DNA from 4 places in the Sodalis sp. RH22 genome. Region 3 is predicted to be linked to each of the others. Evidence: predicted binding sites of a transcription regulator. Region 3 holds the regulator's gene; each other region holds the start of a gene.
The links. The regulator PurR, encoded in region 3, represses purine synthesis genes. The targets are predictions, from matches to a motif close to CANGCAAACGTTTGCNTG.

Region 1 (4,557 bases), 1.5 Mb from region 3:
TCCCGATAGCGACGCGGCGGGTCCTTTGGTCTTCGCCACGGCGCTGTTGCTGGTGGTGATCGTGGTGGGGCTGAACCTGGCGGCCATCGGCCTGCGTCACCGCCTGCGGGAAAAATACCGCGCGCTGGCGCTTTAATGGAGTGTGATTTATGTCCCTGCTAACCCCCGATCTCTTTGCGCAGATGCCGGATGTCCAGCGCTTTACCCCGCAGCAGACTGTCCTGGAGACCGAGCATCTTAGCGTCTCCTACGGCGGACGCACGGTGCTTGAGGATATCACCCTGCGCATCCCGCGGCAGCGTATTACCGCGCTGATCGGTCCCTCCGGCTGCGGCAAATCGACCTTGCTGCGCTGTTTTAACCGCATGAACGATTTGAACGATGATTGCCGCGTCGAAGGCGCGGTGCGCCTGTCGGGGCGGGATGTCAACGACGCGCGGCAGGATGTGGTGGCGCTCCGGCGGCGGGTGGGAATGGTGTTCCAGCGGCCCAATCCCTTTCCGAAATCCATCTACGATAACGTGGTATACGGCCTGCGCCTGCTGGGCATTCGCGACCGGCGGGTGCTGGACGACGCGGCCGAGCAGGCGCTGCGCGCGGCGGCGCTATGGCATGAAGTAAAAGATCGGCTGAAGGAGAATGCGTTCCGCTTGTCCAACGGCCAGCAGCAGCGGCTGGTCATCGCCAGGGCGATAGCCATTGAACCGGAAGTATTGCTGCTGGATGAACCGACCTCGGCGCTTGATCCCATCACCACGCTGACCATCGAGGAACTGATGATTTCGCTGAAAGCGCATTTCACCCTGGTGCTGGTGACCCACAATATGCAGCAGGCCGCGCGGGTATCGGATTATACCGCCTTTATCCATCAGGGCAGGCTGGTGGAATACGCCGGCACCGATCGGCTGTTCACCTCGCCCGCGCAGCGTAAGACCGAAGAATATATTACCGGCCGCCTGCGCTAATTCGCCTGGCGATGTTACCGGCGAAGGGCGTCGGCGCCCAGTGAACGTCCTTACCGGCCGGGCGCCGTGGCTGCCGCCGGCGTTATGGCGCGGCGCGGCGGCGTTTATTCCGCCGCGTATCCCGCCGGCGGCAGGGGCGCGCCGTCCAGCCAGGCGGCGCCTTCCCGCAGCGTAAGCCGGCCATCCAGCAGCCAGCTTATCACCAGTGGGTAGATGTCATGCTCCTGGGTTTTAATCCGGGCGATCAGGTCGGCCTCGGTGTCGCCGGGGAAGACCGGCACTTTCGCCTGCAGGATGACCGGGCCGCCGTCCAGCTGTTCCGTCACGAAATGCACCGAGGTGCCGTGTTCGCGATCGCCGTTGGCCAACGCCTGGCGATGGGTATGCAGGCCCGGATACAAGGGAAGCAGGGAAGGGTGGATATTCAGCATCCGTCCCGCGTAATGGCTGACAAAGTCCGGCGACAGGATGCGCATATAACCGGCCAGGATCACCGCGTCCGGCTGATAGCGGTCGATGGCCTCGCATAGGGCGCGGTCGAAGGACGCGCGGTCGGGATAGTCGCCGGGCAGCAGCGCGCGGGCGGGCACATCGGCGCGGGCGGCGCGCCTGAGTCCTAACGCGTCGGCCCGGTTGCTGAAGACCGCCGCGACCCGTGCCGGCATTCTTTCCTGCCGGCAGGCGTCGATCACCGCCTGCAGATTGCTGCCCTCGCCCGAGATCAGCACCACCAGCTTTTTCATTAACGGATAATGACCCGTTCGCCGCCGGCCAGCGCCTGGATCTCGCCCAGCTTCCAGGCGGTCTCGCCCAGGCCGGCCAGCAACGACAGCGCCCGATCGGCGCTGTGCGCAGGCACCACGACAATCATGCCGACGCCGCAGTTAAAGGTGCGGTACATTTCATGGCGGCTGACGTTGCCGGCCTGCTGCAGCCAGCCGAATACCGCCGGCCATTGCCAACTGCCCTCGTCGATGACCGCCTGCGTGTCCGCCGGCAATACCCGGGGGATGTTTTCCCAAAAACCGCCGCCGGTGAGGTGGGCGATGGCGTGGATCTCGGTTTGCGCGATAAGCTCCAGCAGCGCCTTAACATAAATGCGCGTCGGCTCAAGCAGGTGATCGGCCAGGGGCTTGCCGTCCAGTTGGGTGGTGAGCGGGTCGGTTTGGCTGAACTCAAGGATCTTACGCACCAGGGAATACCCGTTGGAGTGCGGGCCGCTTGAGGCCAGGGCCAGCAGAGTATCACCGGCCTGTACCTTGCTGCCGTCGATGATTTCCGATTTTTCCACCACGCCGACGCAAAAACCCGCCACGTCATAATCCTCGCCATGATACATGCCGGGCATTTCCGCCGTTTCGCCGCCGACCAGGGCGCAGCCGGACTGTTTACAGCCTTCGGCAATGCCGGTAATCACCGCCGCCGCGGTATCCACATCCAGTTTGCCGGTGGCGAAATAGTCCAGGAAGAACAGCGGCTCGGCGCCCTGCACCACCAGATCGTTGACACACATCGCCACCAGATCGATGCCGATGGTATCGTGACGTTTTAAATCCATCGCCAGACGCAGCTTGGTGCCGACGCCGTCGGTGCCGGATACCAGGATGGGTTCGCGGTATTTCTGCGGCAGGGCGCATAGCGCGCCGAACCCACCCAGCCCGCCCATGACTTCCGGACGTTTTGTCTGTTTCACCACACCTTTGATGCGGTCTACCAAGGCGTTGCCGGCATCAATATCCACGCCTGCGTCTTTATAGCTGAGAGAGGTTTTATCGGTCACTGCAAGATCCCCACGGAGATGGTATGTTGGCTTGTATTCTGGCGCAGGCAATTCTAACAGCGTGGGCAATCGTTTGCGAGTGGTGATGTCAAACGCCCTCCCGGCTTTTGTTGTCCAGCCTTTATTTCGCTTAACGGTTGATCAGGATCAGCTATTTTCGTATGGCGCAGTAAATAAAAGGGGTTATAATCTCGCGATTTTTTTGCGCAATTAATGCTACTTGGGGAGAATAATGATGAAGATCGTTGAGGTAAAGCACCCGCTTGTGAAACATAAATTAGGTTTGATGCGTGAAAATGATATCAGCACCAAGCGTTTTCGTGAATTGGCCTCTGAAGTGGGAAGTTTACTGACCTACGTAGCAACCGCCGATCTGGAAACTGAAAAGGTCACCATCGAGGGATGGTGCGGTCCGGTGGAAATTGAACAAATCAAGGGTAAGAAAATTACCGTGGTGCCTATCCTGCGCGCGGGCCTGGGCATGATGGACGGCGTGCTGGAGAACGTGCCCAGCGCGCGTATCAGCGTGGTCGGCATGTATCGCGATGAAACCACCCTGGAGCCGGTGCCTTATTTCCAGAAGCTGGCCTCGAGCATCGACGAGCGCATGGCGCTGGTGGTCGACCCGATGCTGGCCACCGGCGGCTCGATGATCGCCACCATCGACCTACTGAAGAAGGCCGGCTGCAAGAGTATCAAGATATTGGTCCTGGTGGCGGCGCCCGAAGGTATCGCGGCGCTGGAAAAAGCCCATCCCGATGTCGAGCTGTATACCGCGGCCATCGACAAGGGGCTTAACGAGCACGGCTACATTATGCCGGGCCTCGGCGATGCGGGCGATAAACTCTTTGGCACCAAATAAAATCAAGCCGGCCGGCAGGCCGGCTTTTTTTTGCTTCTCACTTTAAGGAAACTCAACATGACCCGTCGCGCCATCGGTGTTGATGAACGCCCGCCGCTACTGCAAACCATCCCGCTCAGCTTTCAGCATCTGTTCGCCATGTTCGGCGCCACGGTGCTGGTGCCGATTTTATTTAAAATCAATCCGGCCACCGTCCTGCTGTTTAACGGTATCGGCACCTTGCTGTACCTGTTTATCTGCAAGGGCAAGATCCCGGCGTACCTGGGTTCCAGTTTTGCCTTTATATCGCCGGTGCTGTTGTTGCTGCCGCTGGGCTATGAAGCGGCGCTGGGCGGTTTTATCGCCTGCGGCGCGCTGTTTTGCGTGGTGGCGCTGATCGTCAAGGTCGCCGGTATCGGCTGGATTGACGTGGTGTTTCCGCCGGCCGCCATGGGCGCCATCGTCTCGGTAATCGGCCTGGAACTGGCCGGCGTCGCGGCCAATATGGCGGGGCTGCTGCCGACGGAAGGCGCGCCGGTGGCGAGTTCCACCATTATTATTTCCCTGGTGACCCTGGGTGTTACCGTGCTGGGATCGGTGCTGTTTCGCGGCTTCCTGGCCATTATCCCGATCCTGATCGGGGTGCTGGTGGGCTACGCGCTGGCCTGGGCGATGGGCGTGGTGGATTTATCCCCGGTCGCCGCCGCCCATTGGTTCGCGCTGCCGACCTTTTATACGCCGCGCTTTGAGTGGATCGGCATCCTGACCATCCTGCCGGCGGCGCTGGTGGTGATAGCCGAACACGTCGGCCACCTGGTGGTGACGGCCAATATCGTCAAAAAAGATCTGTTGCGCGATCCCGGCCTGCATCGCTCGCTGTTCGCCAACGGTTTTTCCACCATGCTGTCCGGATTTTTTGGATCGACGCCCAATACCACCTACGGCGAGAATATCGGCGTGATGGCCATTAC
Region 2 (4,557 bases), 1.7 Mb from region 3:
CTACTGCCGTATTGCCATGACAATTGTTATACAAATGATAAATATTATCTTGACAAGTGTTATTTACAGCGAGGCAATAACGGCACGGAAAATGACTCCTTGTCGCGCGCGGTGCTGGCCCGGGTAAAATGTATTATACCAATTTCGATCTGGCTGGCTGCCACGCGGGGCATCAGAGACGAGCAGTACTGATGCTGGCCAGGCTCTTTTTGACCGCGGATTTGACTTAAGCAGCGCTCATCACCGGCCGGAAGGTAGCTTGATACGGCCATTGGTTTAAACCCTTAAATAAAAAAAGGGTTTTGTGATGGCTCTCAACTTTTAAATCTGTATGACAAGTTAAGGTAGCGTACCGCGCGGCATAGCGCTCTATGATAGGTAGATTCCTACTTTAATGAAAAGTTCACAATCTTCGTGACGATTTTGCTGCTACTATCCTGCGAAATCGGTCCACAGGGTGATATTTAAATTAGCATTGCGCGTTCTCTGAGCTTTTATTTTTAAATTATAAATGCTGGTTAGCTCAGGACATCAGCCATCAAAAGGTTGAGTCCTTTTTATAAACTCGAGAGTATTTGGTAAGGAAAAACAGGAATGAAGAAGATAGCATTGGCCGTTTTAGCGACATTGATTGCCCCAGCTCTGCACGCCGCGGAAATTTATAACAAAGACGGCAACAAGCTGGATCTGTACGGCAGCGTGCGCGCCCGCCACTATTTTAGTGACAATAAGACCATTGACGGCGACCAAAGTTACATGCGTTTTGGCTTCAAAGGCCAGACCCAGATTAACGACACCCTGACCGGTTACGGCCAATGGGAATACAATGTTCAGGCCAACCATACTGAAGGCGGCACCGACGCGCTGACCGGCACCAAAACCCGTTTGGGCTTTGCCGGCTTGAAACTGAAAGACTACGGCTCAATCGACTACGGCCGCAACTGGGGCATCGCTTATGATGTCGCGGCGATAACCGATACCGCGCCAATCTTCGATGACCTGACCTACAGCGCCGCCGACGTGTTTATGGGCGGCCGTACCACCGGCGTGGCCACTTATCGCAACAACAACTTCTTCGGCCTGGTCGACGGTCTGAAATTTGGCTTGCAATACCAGGGCGCCAACGACGAAAATTCCGGTAACGCCCGTGCCGCCAACAAATCCAACGGCGACGGTTACGGCGCATCGGCGTCTTATACCTTTGATTTCGGCCTGTCGGTACTCGGCACCTATGCCTCGTCCAACCGCACCCAGCCGCAAAACAGCCTGGCTCTCGGTAACGGCGACAAAGCCGACGTCTGGGCGGGCGGCTTGAAATATGACAATTCCGGCGTCTATGCCGCCGCGTTGTACGGCGAAACGCATAACTACACCCCGATCACCGGCGGCTACGCCAATAAAACCAAGAACTTCGAAGCCATCGCTTCTTATCTGTTCGATTTTGGCCTGAAACCAATGTTCGGTTACTTCCAGTCCAAGGCCAGCGATGTTGAAGGCATCGGCGATGTCGATCTGGTGAAATACTATGACGCGTCCCTGACCTATTTCTTCAACAAGAATATCAATGCGTATGTTGATTATAAAATCAACCGTCTCAGCGAAGACAATAAGCTGGGCATCGCCGACGATGACCAGGTCGGCCTGGGCTTGACCTATCAGTTCTAAGGTTTATCAAACGCAAAAAAAAAGCGGCCCTGCGGCCGCTTTTTTTATGCTGTTTTTTTACGTTGAGCTTATTTATACAGCTCGGCGCTGCCGCGCAGGGTGTCATTACCGCCGGCACCGATAATACGATACGAGGTGGCGTTGGCGGCATCGGCCTTGGCGGCCAGCTGGGATTCCAGATCGGACAGGTTACTGGTGGTGGATGACGATACCACGCCGATGGAATGTTCGCCGGCGGGACGGCTGGTGACTTCCTGGGCGGCGAAGGCGCCGGCGGAAACGGTGCTGAATACGATGGCTGCGATGGCAAGTGTCAGGTTTTTCATAATGTCTGTTCTCATGGTATGAAGCATTAATGGACTGGACGTTAATTTGTTAACGTTCGATAAGTAAATAATAGACATCTTGGCGCCGCAGATCAAGTAATATTTTATCAATCATTAACTAATTACCTAAAGTACTGTAAAGACCGGTGAATATGTTGGCATCGCCGTGTCTGTTTGTTTCCCCGGTCAGGAAACGTCATCCTTGACGCGGCCAGCCGCCTAAATAAATCACGGTGGTCCTTTACAGCGAACCGGGCGGGGGTTAAAGTTAATCAAACGTTTGACTTATTTTATTGGAGCCACCATGCCCCCTTCTCCGGCCCCCACCGCGCGCGGCGAACAGGCGAAAGCCCAGCTGATCGCCGCCGGCATTACCTTATTTGGCGAAAAAGGCCCGCAGACCGCCACCACGCGCGAAATCGCCCAGTTGTCCGGGCAAAATATCGCGGCGATTTTTTATTATTTCGGCTCCAAGGAAGGGCTGTACCTGGCGGTCGCGCAATGGATTGCGGATTTTATCGCCCAGTCCCTGCATTCACAGGCGCAACAAATTGATGCGCTGCTGGCGCAGCCGGAGGTGGATGCCGGGCAGTGCCGGCGTTATCTGCATGAGTCCCTGCTGACCATGACCGGGCTGCTGGCCCGCAGCGAAACGCTGAATCTGAGTAAAATCATCTCGCGGGAGCAGCTCTCCCCCACCGGGGCCTACGCCATTATCCACCAGCAGGCGATTGCGCCGATGCATCAGCGCATCACCCGGCTGGTGGCAGGTTTTACCGGCTGCGATCCGCTGTCGGTCGCCACCATTGTCCACACGCATGCCCTGCTGGGGGAAGTGCTGGCGTTCCGGCTGGCGCGGGAAACCATCCTGCTGCGCACCGGATGGAGCGACCTGGGCCCGGCGCAGGTTACCCAGATCAACCAGGTGCTGACACAGCATATCGATTGGTTCCTTCATGGATTGCGGGCCGAACAGGCCGGCCACACAGGCAAAAAATCATGAATAAAAAAAGTATCGCCGCGGCCGTCATCGTTATCGCGCTGCTGGGCGCGGCGATCTATGGCGTCATGTACTACCACCGCCAGCAAAACCGGCCGTTGACCCTTTACGGCAATGTGGATATCCGCACCGTTAACCTTGGTTTCCGCGTCGGCGGCCGTCTGGCTCAGTTGGCGGTGGATGAAGGCGATGTGGTGCATCCCGGCCAGGTGCTGGCGAAACTGGACGATGCGCCGTATCGTAACGCCCTCGCGCAGGCCCAGGCCAATGTGGACAGCGCCAGGGCCAAACTGGATTTATCCCGCTCCGGGTATCGCAACGAAGAAATCGCCCAGGTGCGCTCGCAGATGGCGCAGTTGCAGGCCGCCTTCAATTATGCCGACAGTTTTTACCATCGCCAGCAGGGCGCCTGGGCCAAACGGGCCATTTCCGCCGACCAGCTGGAGGACGCGCTGACCGCCAGCAACCAGGCCAAGGCCAACCTGCAGGCGGCCAGGGATAAGCTGCAACAGTACCTGGCCGGCAACCGGCCACAGGAGATCGCCTCCGCCGACGCGGATCTCGCCCAGGCGCAGGCGGCGCGGGACCAGGCCGCCCTGGATGCAACCGATACCATGCTGGCGGCGCCCTCGGGCGGCACTATCCTGACCCGGGCGCAGGAGGTCGGCAGCATGCTTGGCGCCGGCGACACCGTATTTACCCTTTCCCTGACGCGGCCGGTGTGGGTGCGCGCCTATATCGATGAACGCAACCTCAACCAGGCGGTACCCGGCACCCGGATTATCATTCGCGCCGACGGCCTGCCGGACAAGGCCTATCACGGTAAAATCGGCTTTGTCTCGCCGACGGCGGAGTTCACGCCTAAAAACGTGGAAACGCCGGAACTGCGCACCGATTTGGTGTATCGCCTGCGGATTATCGTCACCGATGCCGACGACCGGCTGCGCCAGGGCATGCCGGTGACCCTGGATTTCGCCGACGGCCAGGAGCCAACCGCGGCACAGCCCGCCGGCGGGAATGTTTATGCCCGCTAACCAGATTGTGCTGGATGCGCTGGAGAAACGCTTTGCGTCCCTGGCGAAACCGGCGGTGGCCAGCCTGACCATCACCCTGCAAAGCGGCGGGGTCACCGGGCTGGTCGGCCCGGACGGCGCGGGCAAGACCACGCTGCTGCGCATGCTGGCCGGCCTGCTGACGCCAAGCCAGGGCACCCTGCGCGTGGCCGGATTGGATCCGGTGGGCGACGACGCCGGCCTGCACGCCATCCTTGGCTATATGCCGCAGAAGTTCGGGCTGTATGAAGACCTGACGGTGATGGAAAACCTGACGCTGTACGCCAGCCTGCGCGGCATTACCGGCGAACAGCGCCGGCACACCTTCGAGCGCCTGCTGGCTTTTACCGCGCTGGCGCCCTTTACCACCCGGCTGGCGGGCAAGCTGTCGGGGGGAATGAAACAAAAACTCGGCCTGGCATGCACGCTGATAGGCCAGCCCAAGGTGCTGTTGCTCGACGAGCCGGGGGTCGGGGTGGATCCCATTTCCCGCCGCGAGCTGTGGCGCATGGTG
Region 3 (4,557 bases):
GCAGCGCGTTTGCGCCAGCTTTTGCTGCTCGGCAGAGATAGTGACGCCCTGTACCGATACGCCATAATTCCTGGCCGCGTAGGCGGCAAGCCCGCCCCAGCCGCAGCCCACGTCCAGCAGCGTCAGGCCGGGTCGCAGCTGCAGTTTTTCGCAAATCATCTTCAGCTTATCCTGCTGGGCTTCCTCGAGGGTGGTCGCCTGTTTCCAGTAGCCGCAGGAATATTGCATATAGGGATCGAGCATCTTTTCAAACAGATCGTTACCCAAATCGTAATGTTCTTTGCCCACGATCCAGGCCCGCTTGCGCGACTGGAGGTTCATCAGCCGGGCGGCGGCAATGCGTAAGGTATCTTTTAAATGATGCGGAAGTTTATTCTCCAGACCCGCCCTGAGAACACGCTGGAAAAAAATGTCCAGCCGCTCACACTCCCACCAGCCATCCATGTAACTCTCGCCCAATCCCAAAGATCCATCCTGCAATACGCGCTTAAAAAATCCCGGATTCTTGATTCGGATATCAAATGGTCTTGAACCATTGAGTTCAATACCGGCTTCAGAGAGCAATTCATGGACGATACGGTACCAATCATTATCATGAAAGCTCAGGTCTTCAACGCACGAGGAACTCATAGCTTCTCCATCACCTTTCTTCTGCAGTGCCCCGTCAGGAAAAGCACTCACCATGCCTGCGGGCTTTATAAGAATCCACGGTTATCCGTGGTGTCTGAAGTATCACCATCAACAGAGGAATATAAAGTAAACCTTAGACTGCGACTTAGCCGGGCGCTTTATAAAAGGGTGATGTCATGTTGGAAAACACGACATACTTTTATACAAATTTATTAGACAACTCGTTATAATTGTTAACGATATTGAGTATAAGCCTGCATTTTAATTTAGACAATAGCTAACGCGCTAATGTATTTCCCATTATAACTTAATGATTTCTCGCTGAAACAATAACTCTTTGCACAGAGATCATTATATGAAAAATCTTGTGTCCGAGGCGGACGGCGCTTTACATAGCAACAGACCCTGGAGGCGCCAGCCCGTTGCCCGGGCCTGGCGCGTGGCCTTAAGCGGGGAAGGGACCGTCTGCGACCGAACGGCGTTCAATCAGCGACGGATGGACTTCGATGGTTTTGGCGTTCTCGCGTTTGCTGGTAATCCTATCGAGCAGCATGGTAAGCGCCGCCTCGCCCAAATCCTCTTTAGGCTGATGGATGGTGGTCAGCGCCGGGCTGAAAAAGCACGAATTGCGCACGTTGTCGTAGCCGATGATAGAAATATCCTCAGGTACGCTCAGGCCCATTTCATTAATGGCGCACAGTGCGCCCATGGCCATAATGTCGCCGCCGCAGAAGACCGCGGTGGGACGCGGCGTTTGCGCCAGGATTTGTTTCATCGCCAGGTAGCCGGATTCAGGCTCGAAATTGCCTTGCACAATCCAGCGGTCGTTTAACGGGATGCCGGCCTCCGCCATGGCATGCAGATAGCCGCGGTGGCGGCCGCCGCCGGTGTTGCGCGCCAGCTGTCCGGGAATGGCGCCGATGGCGCGATGGCCGCGTTTAAGCAAATATTGCGTCGCCATATAACCGCCGGCAAAGGCGTTATCGATAATGGTGTCGGTAAAATCACGGCGGGCCTCACCCCAATCCATGACCACCATGGGGATATGCTGATATTCCTCAAGCATATCCAGCAGCGTTTCGGGATACTCGGCGCACATCACCAGCAGGCCGTCGACGCGCTTTTGCGCCAGCATCGCCAGATAGGCGCGCTGTTTTTCGAGATCATTGTGCGAATTGCACAATATCAGGGTATAACCGCGAGCAAAGCAATGGTGCTCAATCGCCTCGATAATTTCGGCGAAATAGGGCGCCTCGCTGGTGCTGGCGAGCAGGCCGATGGACTTGGTGCGATTGACCTTCAGGCTGCGCGCCACGGCGCTGGGTGAATAATGCAGTTGTTTAATGGCGTCCAGCACGGCAATTTGAGTGTCTTGCGCAACAAAACGGGTTTTATTGATCACATGCGAAACGGTGGTTGTCGATACATTAGCGCGTTTTGCCACATCTTTAATGGTTGCCATGCCTTTGATACTCCCGTACGCCCTGGCTGGAATAATGTCTGTCGAAGGCGCAAGCACTTTCCGACGCTGTGGAATTAACCGTTAATTTTCGTTCATCCCGCGCCAAAGTGAAAGTGTTAAATGTGGCGGCTACAGGTTGGGAGCAAGCTTTTTCATCGCTGTTATGGCAAACTGACGATAACTGCTCTGCGGGCCGGTGGATAAGGCCGGCGCCCTGGTTTACGTTAAGGAGATAGAATGGACAGCGATTTAAAAATGTCGTTACTGACCACGGTGTTCTCGCTGCTGGTGATTATTGTCTTCAGCTTTACCGCCGTCATGAACTGACACCCTCTCGGTTCAGATATAAAAAAGAGGAGCCTTGGCTCCTCTTTTTTTTCCGGCGCGCCTTCAGCGGATATTTTTCGGCGTGACCACCCGGCGGGCGCCCACGTAATGATCCTGCCAATAATCCTCACTCAGATAGCTGATACGGATATCGCTGCCGGTGCGGGGCGACTGGATAAAGCGACCATTGCCAAGATAGACGCCGACGTGATCCGCCGCGCCGCGATTGGAAATATGGAAAAAGACCAGGTCGCCGCTTTCCAGCTCGTCTTTCTTAACCGGCGCTGCGTCGCGCAGGTGGTACATTTCGTTGGCTGTGCGCGGCATATGGATGCGTACCACATCCTTGTAGGCATAATAAATCAGGCCGCTGCAGTCAAAGCCGGTATTAGGCGACATGCCGCCCCAACGGTAAGGCTTGCCCATTTGGGAGAGGAGTTTATTCATGGCGGTAAGCTTGGCGGTCTGGTAGCGTTTCTTATGGCTCTCGCTCATCTTTATCGGCTGATCGTTGGCCACCAGTTCTACCGCCGCCTGATCTTTTATCATCCGGTGCCGGCCGTAACCTTTTTTATAGCCTTTTTTCGGCGGAGTGAAGGAGGCTATTTTTTTCGTCGCCGTGGTTTTTGATGCCTTGGCAAGAGGGGAGGTTTTGCTTTTCTTCGCGCCGGTTTTCGCCACCGCGGGTTCCAAAGGCCGTTTCACGCCGGCTTTTTCATGCGCCGGTTCCGGCGATTTTTTAATGCTGGCTTTTTCACTGACGGCGGGCGCGCTGGCGACAGGTTTGCTTTTCTTGGCTATTTTTACCGGTTTGCGTTTGCGCCGGTCGCCGGTTTTTGCCGCCGCTGCCTGGGATTTGCGCTGATCGGCATTGACGCCGGCGCTCGGCGCGGCATGTGCCAGGTTCAAAAACAACTGGGTAAAAAGCAACACAAAAAGCGTAAAGCATAAACGCATGATAAACGCTATCCTTATGTGGCCCAAAATAGGGGGTTATCAACACCTCACAGGAATTTAAGCTATTTACCTCGTCATTGCATCATCAATTCACTACTTATTGTGTATAAACGTGAATAAGTTCGATTTTGCTGCATTTAACAGCGTTCAGCGGCGCTTTATTCAACATATTTTGAGGGTGTGCACCGAATGTTTCAGCCCGTTTTGTTCGGCGGCAGGGGGTAAAAGCCGCTACAGTGATAGTATTGCCTGTCCTACGTGGGCGGGCCGGGAGTGAATTGACGCGCCTTTACCGCGCGGGCCGGCAAAAAAACGTTTATTTGTTTAGCCGGTAGTGGCTAAAATGAAGAGACTGCGTGTAATCCCGCACAGTGCAGATAAGGCCAGATGCTGGCTTGAGGAAGCGAGACAATGACGACGATTGAAAAAATTCAGCAGCAGATAGCTGAGAACCCGATTCTTCTTTATATGAAAGGCTCGCCAAAATTGCCCGGCTGCGGTTTTTCCGCACAGGCAGTACAGGCGCTTTCCGCCTGTGGTGAGCGTTTCGCGTATGTGGATGTCCTGCAAAATCCCGATATTCGCGCCGAGTTGCCGAAATTCGCCAACTGGCCGACCTTCCCACAGCTGTGGGTGGACGGCGAACTGGTCGGCGGCTGCGATATCATTATCGAAATGTATCAGCACGGCGAGTTGCAACCGTTGATCAAAGAGACCGCGGTAAAATACAACTCCCAGGAAAACCAGACCCCTTCCTGAGTTCCCCGGGACGCCTGCGGATAACCCCCGCCCCTTGCGGCGGGGGTTTTTAACCGCCGGACGCAAGCATCGGCTAGGCGTGCTCGCCGGCGGCAGGCTCGCCGACGGGGGGAACAGGCCAGCCGCCGAGACGTTTCCAGCGATTAACCAGCTCACAAAATAATTCAGCGGTGCGTTCGGTGTCATAGAGCGCGGAATGCGCCTGGCCGGCGTCAAATTCGATGCCTCCGGCCGCGCAGGCTTTGGCCAACACCGTCTGGCCCAGCACCAGCCCGCTGAGAGCAGCGGTGTCGAAGGTGGCAAACGGATGGAAAGGATTACGCTTTAATGCCGCCCGTCCGGCCGCCGCCATAAGAAATCCGTGGTCGAACCCGGCATTGTGCGCGACGATAATCGCGCGGTTGCAGCCCCGATCCTTAATG
Region 4 (4,557 bases), 1.4 Mb from region 3:
GCCATCCAGGCGTTGTACCAGGTGCGGCCGCAGTTGGCCATGGTCAATTCCGACAAAGGCATCACCAATCTGCATGTGCCGAGCGATGTCATTGTCGACGCCTCGATGCCGGCGATGATCCGCGACTCCGGTAAGATGTGGGGCGCCGACGGCAAGCTGCATGATACCAAGGCGGTGATCCCGGATCGCTGCTACGCAGGCGTATACCAGGTGGTGATCGACGATTGCAAACGGCACGGCGCCTTCGATCCGACCACCATGGGCAGCGTGCCCAACGTGGGCCTGATGGCGCAAAAGGCCGAGGAATACGGCTCGCATGATAAAACCTTCCAGATCAAACAGGACGGTGTAGTCAAGGTTACCGACGAGCAGGGCAACGTGCTGCTGGAACAATCCGTCGAGGCCGGCGATATCTGGCGCATGTGCCAGGCCAAGGATCTGCCTATCCAGGATTGGGTGAAACTGGCGGTTAACCGCGCCCGTGAATCCAATACTCCGGCCATCTTCTGGCTTGACCCGGCCCGCGCCCATGACGCGCAAATGATCCGCAAGGTGGAGCGTTACCTGAAGGATCACGATGTCAGCGGGCTGGATATTCGCATTATGTCGCCGGAAGAAGCGACCCAGTTCTCCATCGATCGCATCCGCCAGGGCAAGGACACCATCTCGGTGACCGGCAACGTGCTGCGCGACTACCTGACCGATCTGTTCCCGATCATGGAACTGGGCACCAGCGCCAAGATGCTGTCCATTGTGCCGCTGATGAGCGGCGGCGGCCTGTTTGAAACCGGCGCCGGCGGCTCGGCGCCAAAACATGTCCAGCAGTTCCTGCAGGAAAACCACCTGCGCTGGGATTCCCTGGGCGAGTTCCTGGCGCTGGCGGCGTCCCTGGACCATGTGGGCAGCACCCGCGCCAACGCCAAGGCGAAGATTTTGGCGAAAACGCTCGATCAGGCCAACGGTAAATTCCTGGATACCAATAAATCGCCTTCGCGTAAAACCGGCGAGCTGGACAATCGCGGCAGCCATTTCTACCTGGCGCTGTATTGGGCGCAGGCGCTGGCGGGGCAGGATGAGGATGCCGAGCTGCGCGATCAGTTTGCCCCCTTGGCGAAAACCCTTGCCGAACACGAAGGCCAGATTGTCGCCGAGTTAAACCAGGTGCAGGGCAAGGCGGTTGATATCGGCGGGTATTATCATCCGTCGCCGGAATTGGCCAGCCGGGCCATGTGCCCAAGCGCCACGCTTAATGGCGCGCTGAAAGATTTTATGGTCTGATGCGCAAAGCGTGATGTTATTTGGGGGACAATTTTGCCGGCGGTGTGATGCATGCCGCCTGGGCAACTATTTCATGTGCAAGGCTTAGGTGTCTCCCTGTAGTGCCTGCGCCGGGCAATACAGGGGGCGCTCGATGCATGGGGCCTGGCATGAACTTCACCGCCCCCGCCTGGGCCTTTTTAAGTGAGTCTCTCCGCGATCTTTCAGCCCAATTCGGCCAGTTTTTGCCGCGCCCATTCCAGCCCGCTGTAATACTCCACTGGTAGCATTGGAGCGAGATGTTCCAACGCCAGGCTCAGCGCGGCGGGATCGCTATGGTTAAGATTCAGGTGGCCGACCTTACGTCCCGGCCTCACCTCTTTTTCATACCAATGCAGATGGACCAGCGGCTCGGCCAGCCATTCGGTGTTGCAGTCGGTGCCGATAAGATTAACCATCACCGACGGTGCCGTGACGGCGGGTTTAGGCATCGGCAGGCCGAGGATGGCGCGCAGGTGCAGCTCGAACTGGCTGATGGACGCGCCGTTTTGCGTCCAGTGCCCACTGTTGTGCACCCGTGGCGCCAGCTCGTTAATCAACAGATCATCGCCGTCGATAAAACATTCCATCGCCATCACGCCGACATATTTTAGTTCATGCATTATTGCCGAGAGCATGCTCTCGGCCCGGCGCTGCAATCTGTCGTCCGGCCGGGCAAAAACCACGCTGGTGCGCAGGATGCCGTCCTGATGCAGGTTATGCGTCAGCGGATAAAACACCCTGTCGCCGTTATGCCCGCGGGCGCCGATCAGCGAAACTTCGCCGGAAAAGGCGATACCGCGCTCAACGATACAACTGCCGTAGCACTCCTGGGGCAGCGCCGCCTCTTCGCCGGGTACGAGACGCCATTGGCCGCGCCCATCATAGCCACCCACGCGCCGCTTGACGATGGCCAGGTCGCCAAAGGAGGCAAACACCTGCGGCCATTGCGCCGCCGCGGTCAGTTCTTCCCAGGGCGCGGTGGCAAGCCTCAGGCTGTCCAGCAGCTGTTTTTGCGTCAGCCGGTCGGCAAGCCGCGGAAAAATATCGCGGTTAACAAAGGCATTATGCTGGGCCAGCTCGCGGGTAAGGGGGGTCTGCGGCCAGCGCTCGATCTCAGCGGTAATCACGCTTTGCGCCACCGGCACCGAGCCGGGATCGGCGTCAAGCCCCACCGGGAAGACCGCAATGCCCAGTGGTTCGCCGGCCTGGCGCAGCATGCGCCCTAGCTGGCCGTTGCCCAGGATACATACCGGTTTCATGCTTCCTCCCGCGGATCGGGATGCGCCAGCACCTCGTCAGTCTGCGTCACACGCCAGGCCGCCAGCCGGGCGGATAATTCCCGATCGTGCAACGCCAGGATCTGCGCCGCCAGCAGTGCGGCGTTGGCCGCGCCGGCCTTGCCGATCGCCAGGGTACCCACCGGCACGCCGCGCGGCATCTGGACAATGGAATAGAGGCTGTCGACGCCGCTTAATGCCGCGCTCTGCACTGGCACGCCAAGTACCGGCACCAGCGTTTTTGCCGCCAGCATGCCGGGCAGATGGGCGGCACCGCCTGCGCCGGCGATAATCACTTCAAACCCGGCGGCGGATGCCTGTTCAGCAAAGCGGAAGAGCTTGTCGGGGGTGCGATGCGCCGAGACGATCTCCACATGACAGGCAAGCTGCAGCGTGGCGAGAATGTCGGCGGCGAATTGCATCGTGGCCCAGTCGCTTTTGGACCCCATGACGATGGCGATTTTTGCCGGGGCAAGATTGGATTGCATGCGCGTGGTGCTCCTGTAAATGTTGCCGACCGCTCTCCCACAGCCTGCGCCGCAATGCGCCCGGCGCAGGCTATCAGAAAGAAGAGGGCGTAGAGCATATCATGTGCGCCTGGAGAGGAAAACGGTTGCGTAGCCGCCGGCGCTATAAATTGCGCCGCTTAATCGAAGGGGAACTCAATCAGCTCGACGCTAGCCCCGGTAACCCGGATCATCGATCCCTGAAGGTGCCAGGCGCCCAGTACCGCGCGATGGGCGATGCCCGCCGCGGTCTGCACGGCATGGATCGCCGGCCGGTGGGTATGGCCATGGATCATCCAATCGGTCCCATGACGCACAAGCGCGGCGGTAACCGCCTCTTGGCTGACGTCCATAATCGTCTGGGATTTCGTCATATTGGCGCGCTGGCTGCTGGCCCGCATCCGTCCGGCAATGCGCAGGCGCCATCTCAGCGGCAGCGCCAGGAACAGGCGCTGCAGCCAACGTTGATTGATTCGCCGGCGGTAGCGTTGATAAGCCTGATCATCGGTACACAGCGTATCGCCGTGCAGAACCAGCACCGACCGGCCGTACAGGGTAAGCAGTTGTTCTTCCGGCAGCAGCGTCATGCCGCTGGCGGCGGCAAAATCCCGGCCCAGCAGGAAATCCCGGTTGCCGTGGATAAAAAAACAGGGTATTCCCCGGCGCGCCAGCGCATTCAGCGCCGCGGCTATCTCGCCGTGCAGCGGGGAAGGGTCGTCATCGCCAATCCAGGCTTCGAACAAATCGCCCAGGATATAGAGCGCGTCGGCGTGGACGGCCTGCCGTTGCAAAAAATGCAGAAAACCGGCGGTAATCGCCGGTTCCTGGACGCTAAGATGAATATCCGCAACAAACAGGGTTGCCATGGCAACGATTTATTCGTCTACGGTCACGCCGGTTATGATCACATCTTCTTTCGGTACATCCTGATGCGGGCCGCTGTTGCCGGTCGCCACGTTTTTAATCTTATCGACAACATCCATACCGTCGGTTACTTCGGCGAAAACGCAATATCCCCAACCGTCCGGGCGTTCGGAACGGAAGTTCAGGAAGTCGTTATCCACCAGGTTAATAAAGAATTGCGCGGTGGCGGAATGCGGATCGTTGGTGCGGGCCATGGCCAGGGTGCCGCGATTGTTCTTCAGGCCATTGTTGGCTTCGTTTTTCACGGTGGCGCGGGTTTTTTTCTGCGTCATGCCGGGTTCAAAACCGCCGCCCTGGATCATGAAACCATTAATAACGCGATGGAAAATGGTATTATCATAAAAGCCGTCACGGCAATAGGTCAGGAAGTTCTCAACGGTTAACGGCGCTTTGTCGGCGAAGGTCTTAATAACGATATCGCCGTGATTGGTATGAAGAGTGACCATAAATAGTTGTCCTACGAGTCGGTAAAAGAGTTGCTCACACGAAGTGATCAAGCAGACTGGATTTATAACATAAGTCTGCCATGGAGTCAGCATTCACCGCAGCGG

Region 1: a site for PurR is predicted at 2,808-2,825, ahead of purM (phosphoribosylformylglycinamidine cyclo-ligase). Genes of this name have one in related genera too.
Region 2: a site for PurR is predicted at 2,261-2,278, ahead of cecR (transcriptional regulator CecR). Genes of this name have one in related genera too.
Region 4: a site for PurR is predicted at 3,179-3,196, ahead of purE (5-(carboxyamino)imidazole ribonucleotide mutase). Genes of this name have one in related genera too.

What each region holds. Positions count from the first base shown of each region.
Region 1 covers NZ_CP178731.1:5,452,144-5,456,700, forward strand. Annotated here, with positions in the region: gene pstA (phosphate ABC transporter permease PstA) at 1-136, shown strand, start outside; gene pstB (phosphate ABC transporter ATP-binding protein PstB) at 150-965, shown strand; gene purN (phosphoribosylglycinamide formyltransferase) at 1,070-1,708, opposite strand; gene purM (phosphoribosylformylglycinamidine cyclo-ligase) at 1,708-2,745, opposite strand; gene upp (uracil phosphoribosyltransferase) at 2,981-3,607, shown strand; gene uraA (uracil permease) at 3,665-4,557, shown strand, end outside.
Region 2 covers NZ_CP178731.1:5,234,675-5,239,231, reverse strand. Annotated here, with positions in the region: gene ACL2XN_RS23775 (porin) at 595-1,665, shown strand; gene bhsA (multiple stress resistance protein BhsA) at 1,734-1,991, opposite strand; gene cecR (transcriptional regulator CecR) at 2,296-2,994, shown strand; gene hlyD (secretion protein HlyD) at 2,991-4,025, shown strand; gene ACL2XN_RS23755 (ATP-binding cassette domain-containing protein) at 4,015-4,557, shown strand, end outside.
Region 3 covers NZ_CP178731.1:1,102,164-1,106,720, forward strand. Annotated here, with positions in the region: gene cfa (cyclopropane fatty acyl phospholipid synthase) at 1-630, opposite strand, end outside; gene purR (HTH-type transcriptional repressor PurR) at 1,076-2,092, opposite strand; gene ACL2XN_RS05040 (YnhF family membrane protein) at 2,330-2,419, shown strand; gene ACL2XN_RS05045 (NlpC/P60 family protein) at 2,483-3,376, opposite strand; gene ACL2XN_RS05050 (Grx4 family monothiol glutaredoxin) at 3,788-4,135, shown strand; gene rnt (ribonuclease T) at 4,209-4,557, opposite strand, start outside.
Region 4 covers NZ_CP178731.1:2,452,435-2,456,991, reverse strand. Annotated here, with positions in the region: gene ACL2XN_RS11305 (NADP-dependent isocitrate dehydrogenase) at 1-1,278, shown strand, start outside; gene purK (5-(carboxyamino)imidazole ribonucleotide synthase) at 1,482-2,558, opposite strand; gene purE (5-(carboxyamino)imidazole ribonucleotide mutase) at 2,555-3,064, opposite strand; gene ACL2XN_RS11290 (UDP-2,3-diacylglucosamine diphosphatase) at 3,223-3,948, opposite strand; gene ppiB (peptidylprolyl isomerase B) at 3,958-4,452, opposite strand.